DNA from 4 places in the Enterobacter huaxiensis genome. Region 1 is predicted to be linked to each of the others. Evidence: predicted binding sites of a transcription regulator. Region 1 holds the regulator's gene; each other region holds the start of a gene.

Region 1 (5,143 bases):
GGCGCGCCACGTGGATCTGCTGGTCGGCGTCGTGCCGATCGTGAACCTGGAGTGGATCCAGAAGCTGACGCGAGATATTAGCGAGCGCGGCCACTCGCGCGAGGCGGTGATGGACTCGGTGGTTCGCTCAATGGAGGATTACATTAACTTCCTGACGCCGCAGTTTTCCCGTACCCATATCAACTTCCAGCGCGTGCCGACGGTGGACACCTCTAATCCGTTTGCGGCGAAAACCATCCCGTCTCTGGATGAGAGCTTTGTGGTAATCCACTTCCGCAACCTCGAAGGCATTGATTACCCCTGGCTGCTGGCGATGCTGCAGGGCTCGTTCATTTCGCACATGAATACGCTGGTGGTGCCGGGGGGAAAAATGGGGCTGGCGATGGAGCTGATCATGACGCCGCTGGTGCAGCGGCTGATGGAAGGGAAGCAGATCGCGTGAGTTGTTTTGCCCGGTGGCGCTGCGCTTACCGGGCCTACGGTCATGCTTTTGCAGGGCGGGTCAGCGAAGCGCCACGCGCCAAAAGATTAGGCCTCGATCACCTCATACGAATGGGTGATGTTTACCGCTTTCTCCAGCATGAGCGCCACGGAGCAGTATTTCTCCGCAGACAGATCAACCGCGCGCGAAACCGCCGCGTCCTTCAGCTCTTTGCCGGTGACGATAAAGTGCAGATTAATGTGCGTGAACAGGCGTGGCGCCTCTTCGCGACGTTCTGACGTCAGCTTCACTTCGCAATCGGTTACGTCGTGACGGCCTTTTTGCAGAATCGACACCACGTCGATTGCGCTGCAGCCACCCGCCGCCATCAGCACCATTTCCATCGGGCTTGGCGCTTTGTCGCCGGAGTTACCGTCCATCAAAATCTGGTGTCCGGAAGCTGACTCGCCCAGGAACGTTAAACCTTCTACCCATTTCACACGCGCTTGCATATTCATTAACTCCAACGTTGCATTTTTGGTGACAGATTACGCGTGCGTTACAATTCTCGCAACGGAAGGCGACCTGCATCATGCTGAAGCGAGACACCAGGAGACACGCGGCAAAAGCTATGCTAAAACACTCTGGATGCTACAGTAATACATTGACGTTACACATGTATGCAGAGGACATCAAACTTTACTGGCTGCGAAACGTTACGACAGCCGACTTCCCAGGGTATGGGTAAGAATTCGATTGCAACCCCAGAGTCCGGATGCATCTTATGGCTCTGGTGACAGCTTATAACAGAGGATAACAGCGCATGGTGCTTGGCAAACCGCAAACAGACCCTACTCTCGAATGGTTCTTGTCTCATTGCCACATTCATAAGTACCCATCAAAGAGCACGCTGATTCACCAGGGTGAAAAAGCGGAAACGTTGTATTACATCGTTAAAGGCTCGGTGGCAGTGCTGATCAAAGATGAAGAAGGGAAAGAGATGATCCTTTCTTATCTGAACCAGGGCGATTTCATCGGTGAACTGGGCCTGTTTGAAGAGGGCCAGGAACGTAGCGCCTGGGTTCGTGCAAAGACAGCATGTGAAGTGGCTGAAATTTCTTACAAGAAATTCCGTCAGCTGATTCAGGTAAACCCTGACATCCTGATGCGTCTTTCTTCGCAGATGGCGCGCCGTCTGCAGGTGACATCCGAGAAAGTGGGTAACCTCGCATTCCTGGACGTTACCGGCCGTATTGCACAGACCCTGTTGAACCTGGCAAAACAGCCAGACGCGATGACCCACCCGGACGGCATGCAAATTAAAATTACGCGTCAGGAAATTGGTCAGATCGTCGGCTGCTCCCGCGAAACCGTGGGCCGTATCCTGAAAATGCTGGAAGACCAGAACCTGATCTCCGCCCACGGTAAAACCATCGTGGTCTACGGAACCCGTTAATTCGGTTAAACGGCGTGCCATCGCAAGGTGTCACGCCGTTTTTGTCTCTATTCCCCATGTGGCGCAGGCTGATCTATCACCCGGAAGTTAACTACGCACTGCGACAAACGTTGGTGTTGTGCCTTCCCGTGGCCGTCGGCCTGATCCTCGGACATCTTCAGCAAGGCCTGCTGTTTTCCCTCGTTCCCGCCTGCTGCAACATCGCCGGTCTGGACACGCCGCATAAACGCTTTTTTAAACGCCTGATTATCGGTGGCTGCCTGTTCGCCGGCTGTAGCCTCGCCGTACAGCTCCTGCTCGCCCGCGATATTCCGCTGCCGCTGATCCTGACCGTGCTGGCGATGACGCTGGGCGTGACGGCGGAGATCAGTTCGCTTCACGCTCGCCTGCTGCCCGCCTCGCTGATCGCCGCCATCTTCACCCTTAGCCTCGCCGGCAACATGCCGGTGTGGGAACCGCTGCTCATCTACGCCCTCGGCACGCTGTGGTACGGGCTGTTTAACTGGTTCTGGTTCTGGCTATGGCGGGAGCAGCCGCTGCGTGAATCCCTTAGCCTGCTCTACGTGCAGCTTGCCGACTACTGCGAAGCAAAGTATACCCTGCTCACCCAGCACACCGACCCGGAGAAATCGTTGCCGCCTCTGCTCGCCCGTCAGCAAAAGGTGGTCGATTTAATCAGCCAGTGCTATCAGCAGCTACACATGCTTGCCGCCAATAAAAACCATGGCTATAAGCGGCTGCTGCGCACCTTCCAGGTGGGGCTGGACCTGCAGGAGCACATCTCCGTAAGCCTGCATCATCCGGAGGAGGTGCAAAAGCTGGTCGAGCGCAGCCACGCCGAAGCGGTGATCCGCTGGAATGCCCAGACGGTATCGGCGCGTCTGCGCGTGCTGGCTGATGATATTCTCTATCACCGCTACCCCACGCGCTTCAACATGGAAAAACAGCTCGGCGCGCTGGAGAAAATCGCCCGTCAGCACCCGGAAAACCCGGTCGGCCAGTTTGCCGCCTGGCACTTTAGCCGCATCGCGCGCGTGCTGCGTACCCAGCGGCCGCTTTACCCGCGTGACCTGATGGCCGATAAGCAAAAACGCCTGCCGCTGCTGCCCGCGCTTAAAAGCTATCTGTCACTGAAATCTGCCGCGCTGCGTAACGCCGCGCGGATAAGCGTGATGCTGAGCGTCGCCAGCCTGATGGGCATGGCGCTGCACCTGCCGAAGCCCTACTGGATCTTAATGACCGTGCTGCTCGTGACGCAAAACGGCTACGGCGCCACGCGGGTGCGCATTTTCCACCGGGCTGGCGGAACCTTAGCCGGACTGATTATTGCCGGCGCCACGCTGCACTTCCACGTGCCGGAAGGCTATACGCTGGTGGGGATGCTGGCGATCACGATGATGAGCTATTTGATTATCCGCAAAAACTACGGCTGGGCGACGGTGGGCTTTACGGTCACGGCGGTGTACACCCTGCAGCTGCTCACGCTCAACGGCGATCAATTCATTATTGCCCGCCTGGTCGATACCCTGATTGGCTGCCTGATTGCCTTCGGCGGCATGGTCTGGCTGTGGCCGCAGTGGCAAAGTGGATTACTGAGGCAAAACGCCCACGACGCGCTGGAAGCGGATCAGCAGGCTATTCGTCTCATCCTGAGCGACGATCCGAAGCCTTCCCCGCTGGCCTACCAGCGCATGAAGGTCAACCAGGCGCACAACGCCCTGTTCAACTCGCTCAACCAGGCGATGCAGGAGCCGGGCTTTAACTCGCACTATCTGGCGGACATGAAGCTGTGGGTCACCCACAGCCAGTTTATCGTCGAGCATATTAACGCCATGACCACGCTGGCGCGCGAGCACACCATGCTGACGCCGGACCTGGCGCAGCGCTATTTGCAGTCGTGTGAAATTGCCCTGCAGAGGTGTCAGCAGCGTCTGGAGTATGACGCACCGGGTGAGTCCGGGGATTCGAATATTCTGGAAGCGCCGGAAACGCTCACCCACGGGCCGATGAGCACGCTGGAGCAGCACCTGCAGCGCGTTCTGGGGCATCTGAACACCATGCACACCATTTCGTCGGTGGCGTGGCGTCAGCGCCCGCATCACGGCATTTGGTTAACGCGCGTGTTAAAGCGAACCGAGTATTAGCTTTTTACGATCTTCTCGACCGCCGCGGCAAAACGGCTTAACCCGTCTTCAATATCTTTCTCTTCCACCACCAGCGACGGCGCAAAGCGCATCACGTCCGGTCCGGCGTTAAGTACCATGACCCCTTCGTGCGCGGCAGCGTGCAGGAAATCGCGCGCGCGGCCTTTGTACTGCGGCTTCAGCTCCGCGCCAATCAGCAGCCCCATGCCGCGGATCTCGCTGAAAACATCATATTCATCGTTAATCTGCTGTAGATGCTTCTCGAACAGCTCACGCTTCGCGCTAACGCCGTTCAGCACCTCCGGGGTGTTAATGATATCGAACGCGGCGCCCGCCACGGCGCTCGCCAGCGGGTTACCGCCGTAGGTGGAGCCGTGAGAACCCACGTGGAACGCGGAGGCGATCTCCTGGGTGGTCAGCACCGCGCTGACCGGGAAGCCGCCGCCGAGGGCTTTCGCGCTGGTCAAAATGTCCGGCGTCACGCCGTAGTGCATATAGGCGAACAGATCGCCGGTGCGCCCCATGCCGCACTGCACTTCATCAAACACCAGCAGCGCCTGATGCTCGTCACACAGTTCGCGCAGCCCTTTCAGGAATTCCGGCGTCGCCGCCGTTACGCCGCCTTCGCCCTGAATCGGCTCAACGACGACCGCGCAGGTGTGGTCATCCATCACCGCTTTCACCGCGTGCAGATCGTTAAACGGCACGTGGATGATATCAGCAGGCTTAGGCCCAAAGCCGTCGGAGTATTTCGGCTGGCCGCCAACGGAAACGGTAAAGAACGAGCGTCCGTGGAAAGCGTTATGGAAGGCGATGATTTTGGTTTTGTACGGGCTGTGGCGCGTTGTTGCGTAGAAGCGGGCCAGCTTGAAGGCGGTTTCGTTGGCTTCGGTGCCGGAGTTCATAAACAGCACGCGCTCGGCGAAGGTGGCATCGATGATCTTACGTCCCAGACGCAGCGCCGGCTCGTTGGTGAACACGTTGCTGGTGTGCCACAGGGTTTCGCCCTGGGTTTTAAGGGCCTCCACCAGCGCAGGATGGCAATGACCCAGCGCCGTCACCGCAATGCCGCCCGCGAAATCTACGTACTCTTTGCCTTCCTGATCCCAGACGCGGCTGCCC
Region 2 (5,143 bases), 440 kb from region 1:
CGCGTGACCGAACAGGCGGCGCTGGCCGCCTGGCCGCAAACCGGGTGCGGCGATAAAAACCGGATCGACGGGCTGGCGGTAACCGCCATGCGCGAGGCGCTAAACGCGATAGCGATTCGCGGGCGTATTGTCATCGGCGAAGGTGAGATCGACCATGCGCCAATGCTGTGGATTGGTGAGGAGGTCGGAAGTGGCGTTGGCCCGGCGGTGGATATTGCCGTCGATCCCATTGAGGGCACCCGCATGGTAGCGATGGGACAAAGCAATGCGCTGGCAGTGATGGCGTTCGCCCCGCAGGGAAGCCTGTTTCATGCCCCTGATATGTATATGAAGAAACTGGTGGTTAATGCCGCGGCGGCGGGGGCAATCAGCCTTGAGCTCCCGCTGGCGGAGAACCTTCGCAACGTTGCCCGGGCCCTGGGCAAGCCGCTTGAGCATCTGCGGATGGTTACGCTGGACAAACCGCGCCTGCAAAATGCTATCGCCGAGGCGACACGGATGGGGGTGAAAGTGTTCGCTCTGCCCGATGGTGACGTCGCTGCCAGCGTACTGACCTGCTTACAGGATAATCCCTATGATCTGATGTATACCGTAGGCGGTGCGCCAGAAGGCGTGATCTCCGCCTGCGCGGTGAAAGCGCTGGGCGGCGATATGCAGGCGGAGCTGATCGACTTTTGTGAAGCGAAAGGAGAGAGCCCTGAGAACCATCGGGTTGCTATGCAGGAGCACCGTCGTTGCGCGGAGATGGGCGTGGAGGTCAATCGTATCTATACCCTGGAGGAACTGGTGGGGGGAAATGACATTTTGTTCAGCGCGACGGGCGTGACGGGAGGCGATCTGGTTAAAGGTATTCAACAGGCTGCGAAGGGTGTACGCACGCAAACTTTACTGATCGGCGGCGCAGACCGAACGTGTAATATAATAGACTCTCTGCATTCATGGTGATTTATCGAGATACAAATGACGACGCTGACAGAAGACGATGTGCTTGAGCAACTGGATGCTCAGAATAACCTCCTCGCATTTATGACGACGGCACAGTCTTTTTTACTCCAGGGCATTAAATGTTTTCTGCCGTCGCTGTTTGTCGATAACGATGAAGAGATCGTGGAATATGCAGTGAAGCCGTTACTCGCCCAGAGTGGGCCGCTTGATGATATCGACGTGGCGCTACGCTTAATTTATGCGCTGGGAAAAATGGACAAATGGCTCTACGCAGACATTACGCATTTTTCTCAGTTTTATCAGTATCTGAATGAACAGGATGCGGTCCCGGGCTTCGCCGATGACATCACCTGGGATTTTATCAGTAACGTCAATTGTATCACCCGTAACGCGACGTTATACGGCGCGCTGGAGTCGATGAAATTTGCTGATTTTGCCGCATGGTCTGAGGTTCGCTTTACCGCGATGATCAAAACGGCGCTAACCCTGGCGGTAACGACAATTTTAAAGGAACTGACGCCGTGAAAATTGGGCTAAAGGTCAATGGGCTACACGTAGAAGCACACTATCCTGATGACGAAATTGAAAATGTTCATAAGCCTTTGCTTCGTCAGCTGGCGAAACGGCATTTCGACAGCCCCAGCAGACGAACGATTGTTTTTCTCAGCGCCCCGCCCGGTACGGGCAAGTCCACGCTGACCGCCTTCTGGGAATACCTCTCTCATCAGACGGAGGGGCTCGCTCCGATTCAGACGTTGCCAATGGATGGTTTTCATCACTACAACGTCTGGCTGGAAGCGCATAACCTGCGCGCGTACAAAGGCGCCCCGGAGACCTTTGATGTTGACAGGCTGGCGCAACATCTGCGGCAGATAAAAGAGGGCGACGGTACCTGGCCGCAGTATGACCGGCAAACGCACGACCCTGTCGAAGGGGCGATCGTGGTAACGGCACCCATCGTGATTGTTGAGGGTAACTGGTTACTGCTCGATGATGAACGATGGCGAGCGCTGATAGAATACTGTGATTTTTCATTGTTTATTCGCGCGCCTGCCGAAGCATTACGCACGCGCCTGGTGGGACGTAAGCTGGCCGGGGGGCTCTCTCTGACCGATGCCGAAGCGTTTTATGCCCGCACCGATGGGCCAAACGTGGAACGGGTTCTGCGTCATAGCCGACCTGCCCGCGTGGAGCTCAGCATGTCGGCAAACGGGGAATACCGTCTCGTCTGATCCTGTGTGACTCTCAGGGGGCCGTTTCGCTGGGGCATCGCTCGACCCGCCGCGTTTCACGTGGCGGGAAGAATAGGGGTTATTCCGGAAAAATGTGATGGAGATCAGATAAAATCGCTCTTAATCTGGACAGACATTCCTTTTATTCCCCGATTCGCTTATTCTTGCTGAAGCGTTTCAGTCGATTAAATGTTCGACAATTGACCAATCAATCGCAGTTTGTGATAGCAAGGATTCCCCTTCGGGCGTCGCTGGATTACTCTTTCAGCCACCTCAAACTCAGGGATAGCTTTGCAGGAGATCTATGACCGTACGCGTAGCGATTAATGGCTTCGGTCGCATCGGGCGTAACGTGGTTCGTGCTTTATATGAATCCGGGCGTCGTGCGGAAATCACCGTGGTGGCAATCAATGAACTGGCGGATGCTACGGGCATGGCGCATTTGTTGAAATATGACACCAGCCACGGCCGCTTTGCCTGGGACGTTCGCCAGGAAAGAGAACAGCTGTTTGTCGGTGATGATGCGATCCGCGTGCTGCATGAAAGCAGCATTGAAGGGCTACCGTGGCGTGAACTGGGTGTGGATGTGGTGCTGGACTGTACCGGCGTGTACGGCAGCCGTGAACACGGCGAAGCGCACCTGAAAGCGGGCGCGAAAAAAGTCCTGTTTTCCCATCCCGGCAGCCACGATCTTGACGCCACCGTCGTCTTCGGTGTGAACCAGCATGAGCTGGAAGCTGAACACCGCATTGTCTCCAACGCCTCCTGTACCACCAACTGCATTATTCCGGTCATCAAACTGTTAGACGATGCGTATGGCATTGAATCCGGCACCGTAACCACGATTCACTCCGCCATGCACGATCAGCAGGTTATCGACGCCTATCATCCGGACTTACGACGCACTCGCGCGGCGAGTCAGTCAATCATTCCGGTGGATACTAAACTGGCTGCAGGGATCACCCGAATTTTCCCGCAGTTTAACGACCGTTTCGAAGCGATTGCCGTGCGCGTTCCAACGATTAACGTCACCGCAATCGACCTCAGCGTAACGGTAAAAAAACCGGTAAAAGCCTGCGAAGTCAACCTGTTGCTGCAAAAAGCGGCACAGGGTGCATTTCATGGTATAGTTGACTATACGGAATTACCGTTGGTCTCAGTAGATTTTAACCACGACCCGCACAGTGCCATTGTTGACGGTACGCAAACGCGAGTCAGTGGCGCACACCTTATCAAGACGCTGGTCTGGTGTGATAACGAATGGGGCTTTGCTAACCGAATGCTCGACACCACGTTAGCAATGGCCGCGAAAGGTTTCAGGTAAGACGCATCGTGCGTCTGCAAAACTTTAAGAATCAACGAGAGGATTCACCATGTCTGTAATTAAGATGACCGATCTGGATCTGGCAGGTAAACGCGTTTTCATCCGTGCCGATCTGAACGTACCGGTTAAAGATGGCAAAGTGACCAGCGACGCGCGTATTCGTGCATCTCTGCCAACCATCGAGCTGGCTCTGAAGCAGGGCGCTAAAGTGATGGTAACCTCCCACCTGGGTCGTCCAACTGAAGGCGAGTACAACGAAGAGTTCTCTCTGCTGCCGGTTGTTAATTACCTGAAAGACAAACTGTCCAGCCCGGTTCGCCTGGTGAAAGATTACCTGGACGGCGTTGAAGTTGCTGCCGGTGAACTGGTTGTTCTGGAAAACGTTCGCTTCAACAAAGGCGAAAAGAAAGACGACGAAGCGCTGTCCAAAAAATACGCTGCACTGTGCGACGTATTCGTGATGGATGCATTCGGTACTGCTCACCGTGCGCAGGCTTCTACCCACGGTATCGGTAAATTCGCAGACGTTGCTTGCGCAGGTCCTCTGCTGGCTGACGAACTGGAAGCACTGGGTAAAGCACTGAAAGAACCAGCGCGTCCAATGGTCGCTATCGTTGGCGGTTCTAAAGTTTCTACCAAACTGACCGTTCTGGATTCCCTGTCAAAAATCGCTGACCAGCTGATCGTTGGCGGTGGTATCGCGAACACCTTCGTTGCCGCTCAAGGCCACAACGTCGGTAAGTCCCTGTACGAAGCGGACCTGGTTGACGAAGCGAAACGCCTCCTGACCACCTGTGATATCCCAGTCCCAACTGACGTACGCGTAGCGACCGAGTTCTCTGAAACCGCTACCGCGACCCTGAAATCTGTAAACGACATCAAAGATGAAGAGCAGATTCTGGACCTGGGCGACGTTTCTGCACAGAAACTGGCTGATATCCTGAAAAACGCAAAAACTATCCTGTGGAACGGTCCTGTTGGCGTGTTCGAATTCCCGAACTTCCGCAAAGGTACTGAAATCGTTGCTAACGCAATCGCAGACAGCGAAGCGTTCTCTATCGCAGGCGGCGGTGACACCCTGGCAGCTATCGACCTGTTCGGTATCTCAGACAAGATCTCCTACATCTCCACTGGCGGCGGCGCATTCCTCGAGTTCGTGGAAGGCAAAGTACTGCCGGCAGTAGCAATGCTCGAAGAGCGCGCTAAGAAGTAAGCCATTCAAGGGCAGGGAAACCTGCCCAATTTTCAGCGCGCTTTTAAGAGCACGCATCTTTTCTAACGGCCGAAGATACAGGACTAAGCAACATGTCTAAAATTTTTGATTTCGTAAAACCTGGCGTTATCACCGGTGATGACGTACAGAAAGTGTTCCAGGTAGCTAAAGAAAACAACTTCGCTCTGCCAGCAGTTAACTGCGTGGGTACCGACTCCATCAACGCCGTACTGGAAACTGCAGCCAAAGTTAAAGCTCCAGTTATCGTTCAGTTCTCTAACGGTGGCGCTGCGTTCATCGCAGGTAAAGGCGTGAAAACTGACGTTCCTCAGGGCGCTGCAATCCTGGGTGCTATCTCTGGTGCGCACCACGTACACCAGATGGCTGAACACTACGGTGTTCCAGTTATCCTGCACACTGACCACTGCG
Region 3 (5,143 bases), 2.0 Mb from region 1:
ACAGCTGGAAATCTCCAGCATGCCGGTGGCGGAATTTCCGGATCTAAATCAGCAGGCAATTGAGCGATCCATCCAGCAGTACGTGCTGAGCAAAGGGCTAACCATTTCTCATATGCTCACCACCTACCGCGCCGTGAGCGTGAATCGGGAACAGGCGGCCATACTGGGCTGCAAGAAAGGCAGCCCGGCAATGCACATTACTAATCGCGGAATTCTCGACGGCGGCCAGGTGTTCGAGGTCAGCGATATCATTGATATCAACTATAACTGTACCTACGTTATCCCCTATAACCGCGACAACTTAACCTGGCGTCAGAATCAAGGGGTGTGAATGGCGCCGTCCGGCAGGCGGCTTTGCGTCCATTCATGTGGCCGATAGACAACCGGATGCGCCAGCGCCAGCGCTTCATTAAACCCTACCCCCGTTCCCGCGTTCACCGGCGGATAAACGAAACCGTCTTTAACAAAGGGCGCGCCGGGGAATATTTTATCCGTCATCTCCGAGCGTGGAATGAATTCCTGAATGGCCGCATTGTGCAGGTGGATATTGAGATGCGTGTTCACCGCGACGCCAATCGGCGTCATATCGCCAGGGCCATGCCAGGCAAGGCGTACGCCAAAAGCCTGGCAGAAATGAGCCAGCTTGAGCGCCGGGGTGATCCCGCCAATTTGCGATACATGACAGCGAATGAAATCGATACGTCGGTTTACGATAAGGTCATGCCATTCGGCCGGATTATTGAAAAGCTCCCCCATTGCCAGCGGAACGCAGCTTTGCTGGCGTACCTGCTCCAGCCAGGGGCTCTGCTGCGGGGACAAAATATCTTCGATAAAGTAAGGCTGATACGGCTCAAGCTGTTTTGCCAGCTGCACGGCCTGCTGCGGGAACAAACGCTCGTGGACGTCGTGCAAAATATTAAGCTTCCAGCCGTATTTCTCACGCAGCGCGCGAAACATCTCGACGGTGTTGCGCATGTACTCTTGCTGATCGAACCATGCTCCCGGGGTAGGATCTTCAGGCGCGTGAAGGTCGGACGGCGTGCCGCCGTAAAAGCCAAGCTGGCAGCGAATATGGCGATAGCCTTGCGCAATCAGCGAGTCTACGGCGCTGAACAGCTGCTCCAGCGTTTCGCCACTGGCGTGCGTGTAAGCCGGGATCGCGTCGCGGGATTTGCCGCCAAACAGCTGATACAACGGCATTCCAGCAATCTGACCTTTGATGTCCCACAGCGCCATATCAACGCCTGAAATCGCGTTATTCATGGCCGGGCCGTTGCGCCAGTATGCGTTGACGTTCATCATCTGCCAAAGATCTTCGATGTTGTTCGCGTCGCGGCCCGTGAGCAACGGTTTTAAGTACTCATCAACCAGCGTCTTTACCGCCAGCGGCCGCTGCTGAAACGTCGCGCAGCCATGCCCCGTGACGCCCCGATCCGTTGTGACACGCACCGTTACCAGATTGTGTCTGTCCGGACGAGTAATAAAACATTCGATATTTTTGATGATCGCAGGCGTCACGAAATAACTCCTTTACTGCACTGTGGGAAGACAATATGGCGAATATCATCCCCCTAAAATTGAGGACGGGTAAACCCTTTTTTCCATTATTTATTTTGGTCTGATATTTGTTTAAATATCCCGTATAAATCATACCAATTAAGGCGAATAACCGTTTCTCAATCCCAAAAGACTAGCCTTTGTGAGCCACGTCAAAATTTATTGGTTTGTTTTGTAAGTCGGGTTTAATTATCCTTCAGGGCAACATTAAAACGACAACAACACCTGGCAGGAGTCTTTATGGGGACGCAAGAAGCCATCAATAATATTATTCGTCTGGTCGGTGGACAGGGGAATATTAATAAAGTCTGGCACTGCATGACGCGGCTGCGCTTCGATTTAATTGATGATAATAAAGTAGATCAAAATGAGATAAAAAAACTGCCCGGCGTGCTGGGCGCGCAGCTCCAGAGCGACCAGTTTCAGGTCATTATCGGACCAAAGGTGAACAGCTGGTACGAACAGATGCTTGACGTTCTGGGTACTGAAACCGCTTCGGATACCGCCGTGCCGAAAGGACGCAAGAGCCTGATATCGTTGTTTATGGATACGGTGTCCGGCGTCTTCGGCCCAATCGTACCAGCGATTGCCGGCGCCGGGATGATCAAAGGTTTGCTGGCCGGGTTAATCGCGCTGAAAGTGGTATCCGCAAAAAGCGAAACGGTCATGATTATCGACCTTATCGCCAGCGGCGTTTTTTACTTCCTGCCGTTTTTCCTTGCGGTATCCGCGGCGAAAATCTTCAAAACGAACGAATATCTGGCGGCGGCCATCGCGGCCTGCCTGATGTATCCATCGCTGATTGATGCCGCAAAGGCCCTGGCGACGCACCAGGAAGGCGCGGTCAGCGCGCTCTGGCTGCTCAATGCGATCCCGGTCTCCGTGTTTAACTATTCCGCCAGCGTGATTCCGGTGATTTTCTCGATCCTCGCCCTGAGCTATATCCACCGCTGGGTGGACAGCATCATGCCGGACGTGCTGAAAACGGTCTTCACCCCTACCCTAACCCTGTTTATCGGCGCGCTGGCAGCCCTCGTCGTGATTGGGCCAATTGGCATTTGGTTAGGCAAAGGGCTGGCGTTATTTATTGAAGGGTTGTTCAGCGTGTCGGCAAGCTTTGCCGGGCTGATTGTTGGCGCGATTCGACCGGTGGCAATCCTGACGGGCATGCACCACGCCATGACGCCCATCGCCCTGCAGAACTTCAGCGATCGCGGCTACGACATGCTGATGCCAATGATGTTTATGGCGAATATGGCCATTGCGGGTGCGACGTTCGCTATCTGGCGCTTGAGTAAAAATCGCCAGGAAAAAACCGTCACGCTGTCAGCCGCCATCTCCGCCCTGCTGGGAATTACCGAACCGGCGCTGTTTGGCGTACTGACGCGCTATAAAAAGGCCTTTATTGCCGCCACGGTTGCCAGCTCCCTGGCCTCAGCGTTTATCGCCTTCTTCGGCGTGCGGATTTACGGTTATATCCTGTCGAGCATTTTCAGCCTGCCGGCCTACATCGGGCCATACTTTATGTTTGCGCTCGCAGGCGTGGCGATAGCGCTGGTTCTGTCTTTCGCCTTAACCACCCTGCTCGTGGGTAAAGAACAGGCTAAACAGGAGTAGTCCGACGCCCCTGGCCATTACAAATCCCTGATTTTACTGGTACGGTTGTCTGCAGATGGGATCTCCACTCTGCAGACACAGGTGAAAAAATGTCCGACACGCTGAAAGATATTGATATCAACATCCTCGCTCAGAAGCTTAACGCCATCGCCCAGACCGGGCTGACCTACTCAAAAGATGTGTTCGATCAGGAACGGTATGAAACGCTCCGGCAAATCGCCTGCGACCTGTTCCGCTCCCGATTCAACGTCGATGACGGTACGCTTAACCACGTCTCCGAGTCGGGCTACGCGACACCGAAGAGCGACGTTCGCGCCTTTATCGTTCGCGACGGCAAGATCCTGATGGTTAAAGAAGCTGACGATGGTAAATGGAGTTTACCCGGCGGCTGGGCCGATGTCGGTGATACCCCGTCCGCAGCCGTCTGCCGTGAGGTAGAAGAAGAGACGGGACTGCGCGTTAAGGTCACAAAGCTGTTGGGCGTCTGGGACCGCAATCTGCATGGTCACCCTCCACTTCCCTGGCACGTCTACAAGCTCATTTTCCTGTGCGAGGAGATCGGCGGCAGCCTGGCCATCAGCCATGAATCTACCGATATTGGGTTCTTCGACATTAATGACCTACCCGAGCTTTCGCTCACGCGCGTCGTGCCGGAAGAGCTGACCGTAAGCATGGATATTGCCACCACGGATAGTCCTACCTGGTTTGACTAAGCCCCGGGGCTACAGTTTCTCAACCAGAGATTTTAGCTGCGCGATGAGCTGCTCATTATCTTCTACAGCTTCACCCGCGACGGCCCACGTTGACTGACGGACTACCAGTCGCGTGGGCAGAAGCTCGCGGATGCGCATCTGCGGTGCGTCCACCTGCTGAATTAACAGCTCAACGGCCCGTTTTCCCAGCGTGTTAAAATCCTGCGCCACGGTCGTCAGCGGCGGCTGGAAATAGAGGCTGTCCGCCGTATCGTCATAGCCGGTGACGGAAATTGCCCGGCTTCCCGTGCGGTTGAGCTGCGCCAGGGCGCTCAGAACGCCCAGCGCCATTTGATCGTTCGCCACGACGATCGCCGAAATGCGCGGATACTGATGCAGCAGCTCGAAAGCCTTACGCCAGCCGCTGGCGGCACTCCAGTCGCCAAAGACGGTCACCGCATTGCTCACGCCGTGCCGATGGAGCGCCTCACGCCAGCTGCTCAGGCGCATACGTGCTGATACCGAGCTCTCGGGCCCGGCCAGCAACCCGAAATGCCGATGCCCCAGCGCCCAAAGGTGGCTGACGCACGCGCCGCAGCCCTCATGATGATCGAAGCGTACGCAGCTAACGTTGGTCTCCGGTGAAATATCCAAAAACAGGCAGCAAATATCAGGATTCTCACTGACCAGCTTCTCGGCAATGCTCCCTTCCAGCGGCAGGTTGATAATCGCACCGCGAATGTTCTGCGCGCGGAACTCGTTGAGACGAGCCTGAAGCGAGTCGTAGTCGGCCATCGCAGGCATCGCAATAGCCACCTCAAGCTGGCGCGTGCTGGCGTGGCTTTTTATCGCAGCCGCGATTTGGGAAGGCGCATGCAGGGTTAAGGAGGCGGTTATCAACCCGATCGAAGGTGCAGATTTTCCCGCCAGCAGCTGTGCAGAGCGGTTAGGCACATAGTGTAAGGCCTGCATCGCCCGGATAACCTTCTCGCGGGTGCGCTCAGAAACCACGTGGGGTTTATTAAGCACGCGTGAGACGGTCTGTTCTGAAACGCCCGCTTCGCGAGCCACATCTTCGAGGGTTGCCGTGCGGCGCTGCATCACACTTTCCTTAACTCATAAGTAACAATGTCGTTCGCTAACATTCTATGTCGATAAAACGACAAAATGACACCGTTAGGGTGGTGTTTCGTGATCGTTAATAAATTTCAAAACCCACATCGTTGCGGGCCAAGAGAAAATATCTGATAAATCGTCCATATTGTCAGGCGAATGAC
Region 4 (5,143 bases), 190 kb from region 1:
GACCTGGTTCACGGTAAAGATGATGTGGCGGAGCTGCACAAGCGTTTGCCAGCGGACTGGCTGCTTTCCGCCGGCCTGATTAACGGCCGTAACGTCTGGCGCGCCGATCTCACCGAAAAATACGCACAAGTTAAAGACATCGTCGGCAAACGTGAGCTGTGGGTAGCCTCGTCCTGCTCCCTGCTGCACAGCCCGATCGATCTGAGCGTGGAAACCCGCCTGGATGCGGAGGTGAAAAGCTGGTTTGCTTTCGCCCTGCAAAAATGTGAGGAACTGGCGCTGCTGCGCGACGCGCTGAACGGCGGAGACACGGCGGCGATTGCCGAATGGAGCGCGCCGATCCGGGCGCGTCGCCACTCGGCTCGCGTACACAACCCGGCGGTAGAGAAACGTCTGGCGGCCATTACCGCCCAGGACAGTCAGCGCCAGAGCGCCTATGAAGTCCGTGCTGAAGCCCAGCGCGCCCGCTTCAACCTGCCCGCGTGGCCGACCACGACGATAGGCTCTTTCCCGCAGACAACGGAGATCCGCGGCCTGCGTCTGGACTTCAAAAAGGGCAATCTGGATGCCAATAACTATCGCACCGGCATTGCAGAACACATCAAGCAGGCGATTATCGAGCAGGAGCGCCTGGGCCTGGACGTGCTGGTCCACGGCGAGGCCGAGCGTAACGACATGGTGGAATACTTCGGCGAACACCTGGACGGGTTCGTCTTTACCCAGAACGGCTGGGTGCAGAGCTACGGCTCCCGCTGCGTGAAGCCGCCGGTGGTCATTGGTGACGTCAGCCGTCCGGAACCGATCACGGTTGAATGGGCGAAGTACGCTCAGTCCCTGACCGACAAGCCGGTAAAAGGCATGCTGACCGGCCCTGTAACAATCCTCTGCTGGTCCTTCCCGCGCGAAGACGTGACCCGCGAAACCATCGCCAAACAGATTGCCCTGGCGCTGCGCGATGAAGTGGCGGATCTGGAAGCGGCGGGCATTGGCATCATCCAGATTGACGAACCTGCGCTGCGCGAAGGCCTGCCGCTGCGCCGTAGCGACTGGGATGCCTACCTGCAGTGGGGTGTGGAAGCCTTCCGCATCAATGCCGCAGTGGCAAAGGACGACACCCAGATCCACACCCACATGTGCTACTGCGAGTTTAACGACATCATGGATTCGATTGCCGCGCTGGATGCGGACGTGATCACCATCGAAACCTCGCGATCGGACATGGAGCTGCTGGAGTCGTTCGAAGAGTTCGACTACCCGAACGAAATCGGGCCGGGCGTATATGACATTCATTCGCCGAACGTGCCAAGCGTGGAGTGGATCGAGGCGCTGTTGCAGAAGGCTGCCCAGCGTATCCCGGCGGAGCGTCTGTGGGTCAACCCGGACTGCGGCCTGAAAACGCGCGGCTGGCCGGAAACCCGTGCGGCGCTGGCGAACATGGTGAAGGCGGCGCAGAATTTGCGTCAGGCGTAGTTTTGCTGGATTGCCGGGTGGCGCTATCGCTTACCCGGCCCGTCTGTAGGCCCGGAAAGGCGTAGCCGCCACCGGGATTTTTTCTTTATGCTTTCTTCCCGCCGTACTGGCTAAACCAGTCCAGCATCCTCTGCCAGCCGTCTTTGGCGGATTCTTCGTGATAGCTCGGGCGATAATCGGCGTTAAACGCGTGCCCGGCTTCCGGATACACCACGATCTCTGCCTTCGCGTTTGCCGCCCGTAGCGCATGGCGCATGGTCTCAACGGTATCAAGCGGAATGCTGGTATCCTGAGCGCCATACAGCCCTAATACAGGGGCCGTTAAATCCGTTGCGATATCAACAGGCTGCTTTGGTGAATTCAGCGTTTTTTCGCCCACCAGCTTGCCGTACCAGGCCACGGCCGCTTTCAGCTGCGGGTTATGCGCGGCGTACAGCCAGCTAATGCGTCCGCCCCAGCAGAAACCGGTCACCATCAGACGATGCGGGTCGCCTCCATTGCGCGCTGCCCAGCTGGCAACGTGGTCGAGGTCGGCCAGCACCTGCGCATCCGGCACTTTTGTCACCAGATTACTGAACAGCGTTGGGATATCGCTGTAGTCATTCGGATCGCCCTGACGGAAATAGAGCTCGGGCGCAACGGCCAGGTATCCTTCCAGCGCCAGACGGCGGCAGAGGTCGCGAATATGTTCGTGAACGCCGAAAATTTCCTGAACCACGATGACGATGGGCAGCGCGCCGTCTGCGGATTTTGGCCGCGCGTGGTAAGCAGGCATATTTTCCCCCTGAGAGGGGATGGACGTCTCACCCGCGGTAATGGCGTCTTCAGGGGTTGAGACGATGGTTGAAGCATGCGGGGCTGCAGCAGGTGCAAAACCGGTTTTGTCATTCATGGCATTCTCCGTACCAATGAGTTAATTAGCGCAAAGGTAAATATAGACACCAGGTTAACAACCCACATTGCCCTGGAGGGTCTATCTTTTGTGCAGCATTCCACGATTTAACTTGTTAATGTGATGTGAATCACTATTTTATGGAAATTAACTGCAATCATTTTCATTCATGGTGAGATGCATCACGAAATTATGCGTATCGCTTCTGTAAAGTACCGTTTTACTTCTTCTGACTAACCGACCCACAGAGGAGTCACCCTATGTCTAAGTCTGATGTTTTTCATCTCGGCCTCACTAAAAACGATTTACAAGGGGCTACGCTCGCTATCGTCCCTGGCGATCCTGAGCGTGTGGAAAAGATCGCCGCGCTGATGGATAAGCCGGTCAAGCTGGCAGCCCATCGTGAATTCACCACCTGGCGCGCAGAGCTGGATGGCAAAGCGGTGATCGTGTGCTCTACCGGTATCGGTGGCCCGTCTACCTCAATTGCCGTTGAAGAGCTGGCGCAGCTGGGCATTCGTACCTTCCTGCGTATCGGTACTACCGGCGCTATTCAGCCGCACATCAACGTCGGCGACGTGCTGGTGACGACCGCATCCGTGCGTCTGGACGGTGCAAGCCTGCACTTTGCCCCGATGGAATTCCCGGCAGTGGCTGATTTCGAATGCACCACCGCGCTGGTTGAAGCCGCTAAATCCGTGGGCGCAACCACTCACGTGGGCGTCACCGCCTCCTCTGATACCTTCTACCCGGGCCAGGAGCGTTACGACACCTTCTCAGGCCGCGTGGTAAGCCGCTTCAAAGGCTCAATGGAAGAGTGGCAGTCCATGGGCGTAATGAACTACGAAATGGAATCTGCAACGCTGCTGACCATGTGCGCAAGCCAGGGCCTGCGTGCCGGTATGGTGGCGGGCGTTATCGTCAACCGTACCCAGCAGGAGATCCCGAACGCGGAAACCATGAAGCAGACTGAAAGTCATGCGGTGAAAATCGTGGTGGAAGCGGCTCGTCGCCTGATCTAATCCTCTCTTCTGAGACACAAGGCCGACGCGTTCGGCCTTTATTTTTTGCGTAGTGCCTCGCAGGAAAACCCTTTCAAACTGGACGTTTATACAGCACAATTCTATTTTGTGCGGGTAATACGTTGATGCAGGGGGCATTGTGGATATCTCAATCCTGGTTTACGCGGTGATTGCGCTGGTGTGTTTGGCAATTGGCTGGCTGATTTCCAGCTACCAGCATGCGCAGATGAAAGCCGAACAGCTGGCTGAGCGTGAGGAGATCGTCTCTGAGCTGAGTGCGACAAAACAACAGCTTGCTCAAAGCTCACACTGGCGCGACGAGTGCGAGCTGCTGAATAACGAACTGCGCAACCTGCGCGACATCAACACCTCGCTGGAGGCCGATCTCCGCGAAGTCACCACCCGCCTCGAAGCCACCCAGCTGCATGCGGAAGACAAAATCCGCCAGATGATCAACAGCGAGCAGCGCCTCAGCGAGCAGTTTGAAAACCTCGCGAACCGTATTTTTGAGCACAGCAACCGCCGCGTTGACGAGCAAAACCGCCAGAGCCTGAATGGCCTTCTGACGCCGCTGCGCGAGCAGCTGGACGGCTTTCGTCGTCAGGTGCAGGACAGCTTTGGGCAGGAGGCGCGCGAGCGTCACACCCTGGCACATGAAATTCGCAATCTTCAGCAGCTAAACGCACAGATGGCGCAGGAAGCGGTCAACCTGACGCGCGCGCTGAAGGGGGATAACAAAGCCCAGGGCAACTGGGGAGAAGTGGTCCTGACCCGCGTGCTGGAGGCTTCAGGCCTGCGCGAAGGGTATGAATACGAAACGCAGGTGAGCATCGAAAACGATGCCCGCTCGCGTATGCAGCCGGATGTTATTGTGCGGCTGCCGCAGGGCAAGGATGTGGTGATTGACGCCAAAATGACGCTGGTGGCCTACGAGCGCTACTTCAACGCGGAAGATGATTACACCAGGGAGTCAGCGCTGCAGGAACACATCGCCTCCGTGCGGAACCATATTCGACAGCTGGGCCGAAAGGACTATCAGCAGCTGCCTGGCTTGCGATCCCTGGACTACGTGCTGATGTTTATCCCGGTTGAGCCCGCCTTCCTGCTTGCGCTCGACAGACAGCCCGAACTGATTACCGAGGCGTTGAAAAATAACATTATGCTGGTCAGCCCAACGACGCTGCTGGTGGCCTTGCGAACCATTGCCAACCTGTGGCGTTACGAGCACCAGAGCCGCAACGCTCAGCAGATTGCCGATCGCGCCAGCAAGCTGTACGACAAAATGCGCCTCTTCGTGGACGACATGTCCTCGGTTGGGCAAAGTCTCGACCGCGCGCAGGATAATTACCGGCAGGCGATGAAAAAGCTCTCTTCCGGGCGTGGCAATCTGCTGGCGCAGGCCGAGGCATTTCGTAGCCTTGGCGTAGAGGTAAAACGCGAGATTAATCCGGAATTGGTTGAACAAGCCACTGCACAGGATGAAGAGTTCCGTCTGCGAGAAGGTGCCGATGAGCAAAATACCCACAGCGAAGACAACGGTTTAGCGGCGGATTTATCGCCAGATGAACAGCCGACGCGTTACTTTCACGGTGGTTGAACCGTAGGGCAATTGCGTCCAATCTGATACACTTCACCAACATTTGACTGATTAGCAGGCTCTGAGATGGTTGACGATTCACAAGACACAACGCACTTTGGCTTTCAGACTGTTGCCAAAGCGCAGAAAGCTGACATGGTGGCCCACGTGTTTCATTCCGTG

Evidence for each region. The regulator CRP, encoded in region 1, controls carbon source genes, mostly activating them, when cyclic AMP is high. The targets are predictions, from matches to a motif close to ATGTGANNNNNNTCACAT.
Region 2: epd (erythrose-4-phosphate dehydrogenase) is a predicted target of CRP. The motif match lies at 2,270-2,287, and genes of this name have one in related genera.
Region 3: D5067_RS11615 (enolase C-terminal domain-like protein) is a predicted target of CRP. The motif match lies at 1,698-1,715, and genes of this name have one in related genera.
Region 4: udp (uridine phosphorylase) is a predicted target of CRP. The motif match lies at 2,481-2,498, and genes of this name have one in related genera.

Annotation. Positions count from the first base shown of each region.
Region 1 is NZ_CP043342.1:392,490-397,632, reverse strand. Features, by position in the region: gene D5067_RS01840 (phosphoribulokinase) at 1-442, shown strand, start outside; gene D5067_RS01835 (OsmC family protein) at 529-933, opposite strand; gene crp (cAMP-activated global transcriptional regulator CRP) at 1,245-1,877, shown strand; gene D5067_RS01825 (YccS/YhfK family putative transporter) at 1,934-4,021, shown strand; gene argD (bifunctional acetylornithine/succinyldiaminopimelate transaminase) at 4,018-5,143, opposite strand, start outside.
Region 2 is NZ_CP043342.1:833,827-838,969, forward strand. Features, by position in the region: gene glpX (class II fructose-bisphosphatase) at 1-945, shown strand, start outside; gene D5067_RS04065 (MltR family transcriptional regulator) at 961-1,470, shown strand; gene D5067_RS04070 (nucleoside/nucleotide kinase family protein) at 1,467-2,177, shown strand; gene epd (erythrose-4-phosphate dehydrogenase) at 2,482-3,501, shown strand; gene pgk (phosphoglycerate kinase) at 3,551-4,714, shown strand; gene fbaA (class II fructose-bisphosphate aldolase) at 4,807-5,143, shown strand, end outside.
Region 3 is NZ_CP043342.1:2,422,673-2,427,815, reverse strand. Features, by position in the region: gene D5067_RS11620 (GntR family transcriptional regulator) at 1-331, shown strand, start outside; gene D5067_RS11615 (enolase C-terminal domain-like protein) at 319-1,518, opposite strand; gene D5067_RS11610 (PTS transporter subunit EIIC) at 1,798-3,174, shown strand; gene D5067_RS11605 (NUDIX hydrolase) at 3,264-3,887, shown strand; gene D5067_RS11600 (LacI family DNA-binding transcriptional regulator) at 3,897-4,967, opposite strand.
Region 4 is NZ_CP043342.1:200,693-205,835, forward strand. Features, by position in the region: gene metE (5-methyltetrahydropteroyltriglutamate--homocysteine S-methyltransferase) at 1-1,470, shown strand, start outside; gene D5067_RS00985 (dienelactone hydrolase family protein) at 1,556-2,362, opposite strand; gene udp (uridine phosphorylase) at 2,623-3,384, shown strand; gene rmuC (DNA recombination protein RmuC) at 3,524-4,981, shown strand; gene ubiE (bifunctional demethylmenaquinone methyltransferase/2-methoxy-6-polyprenyl-1,4-benzoquinol methylase UbiE) at 5,048-5,143, shown strand, end outside.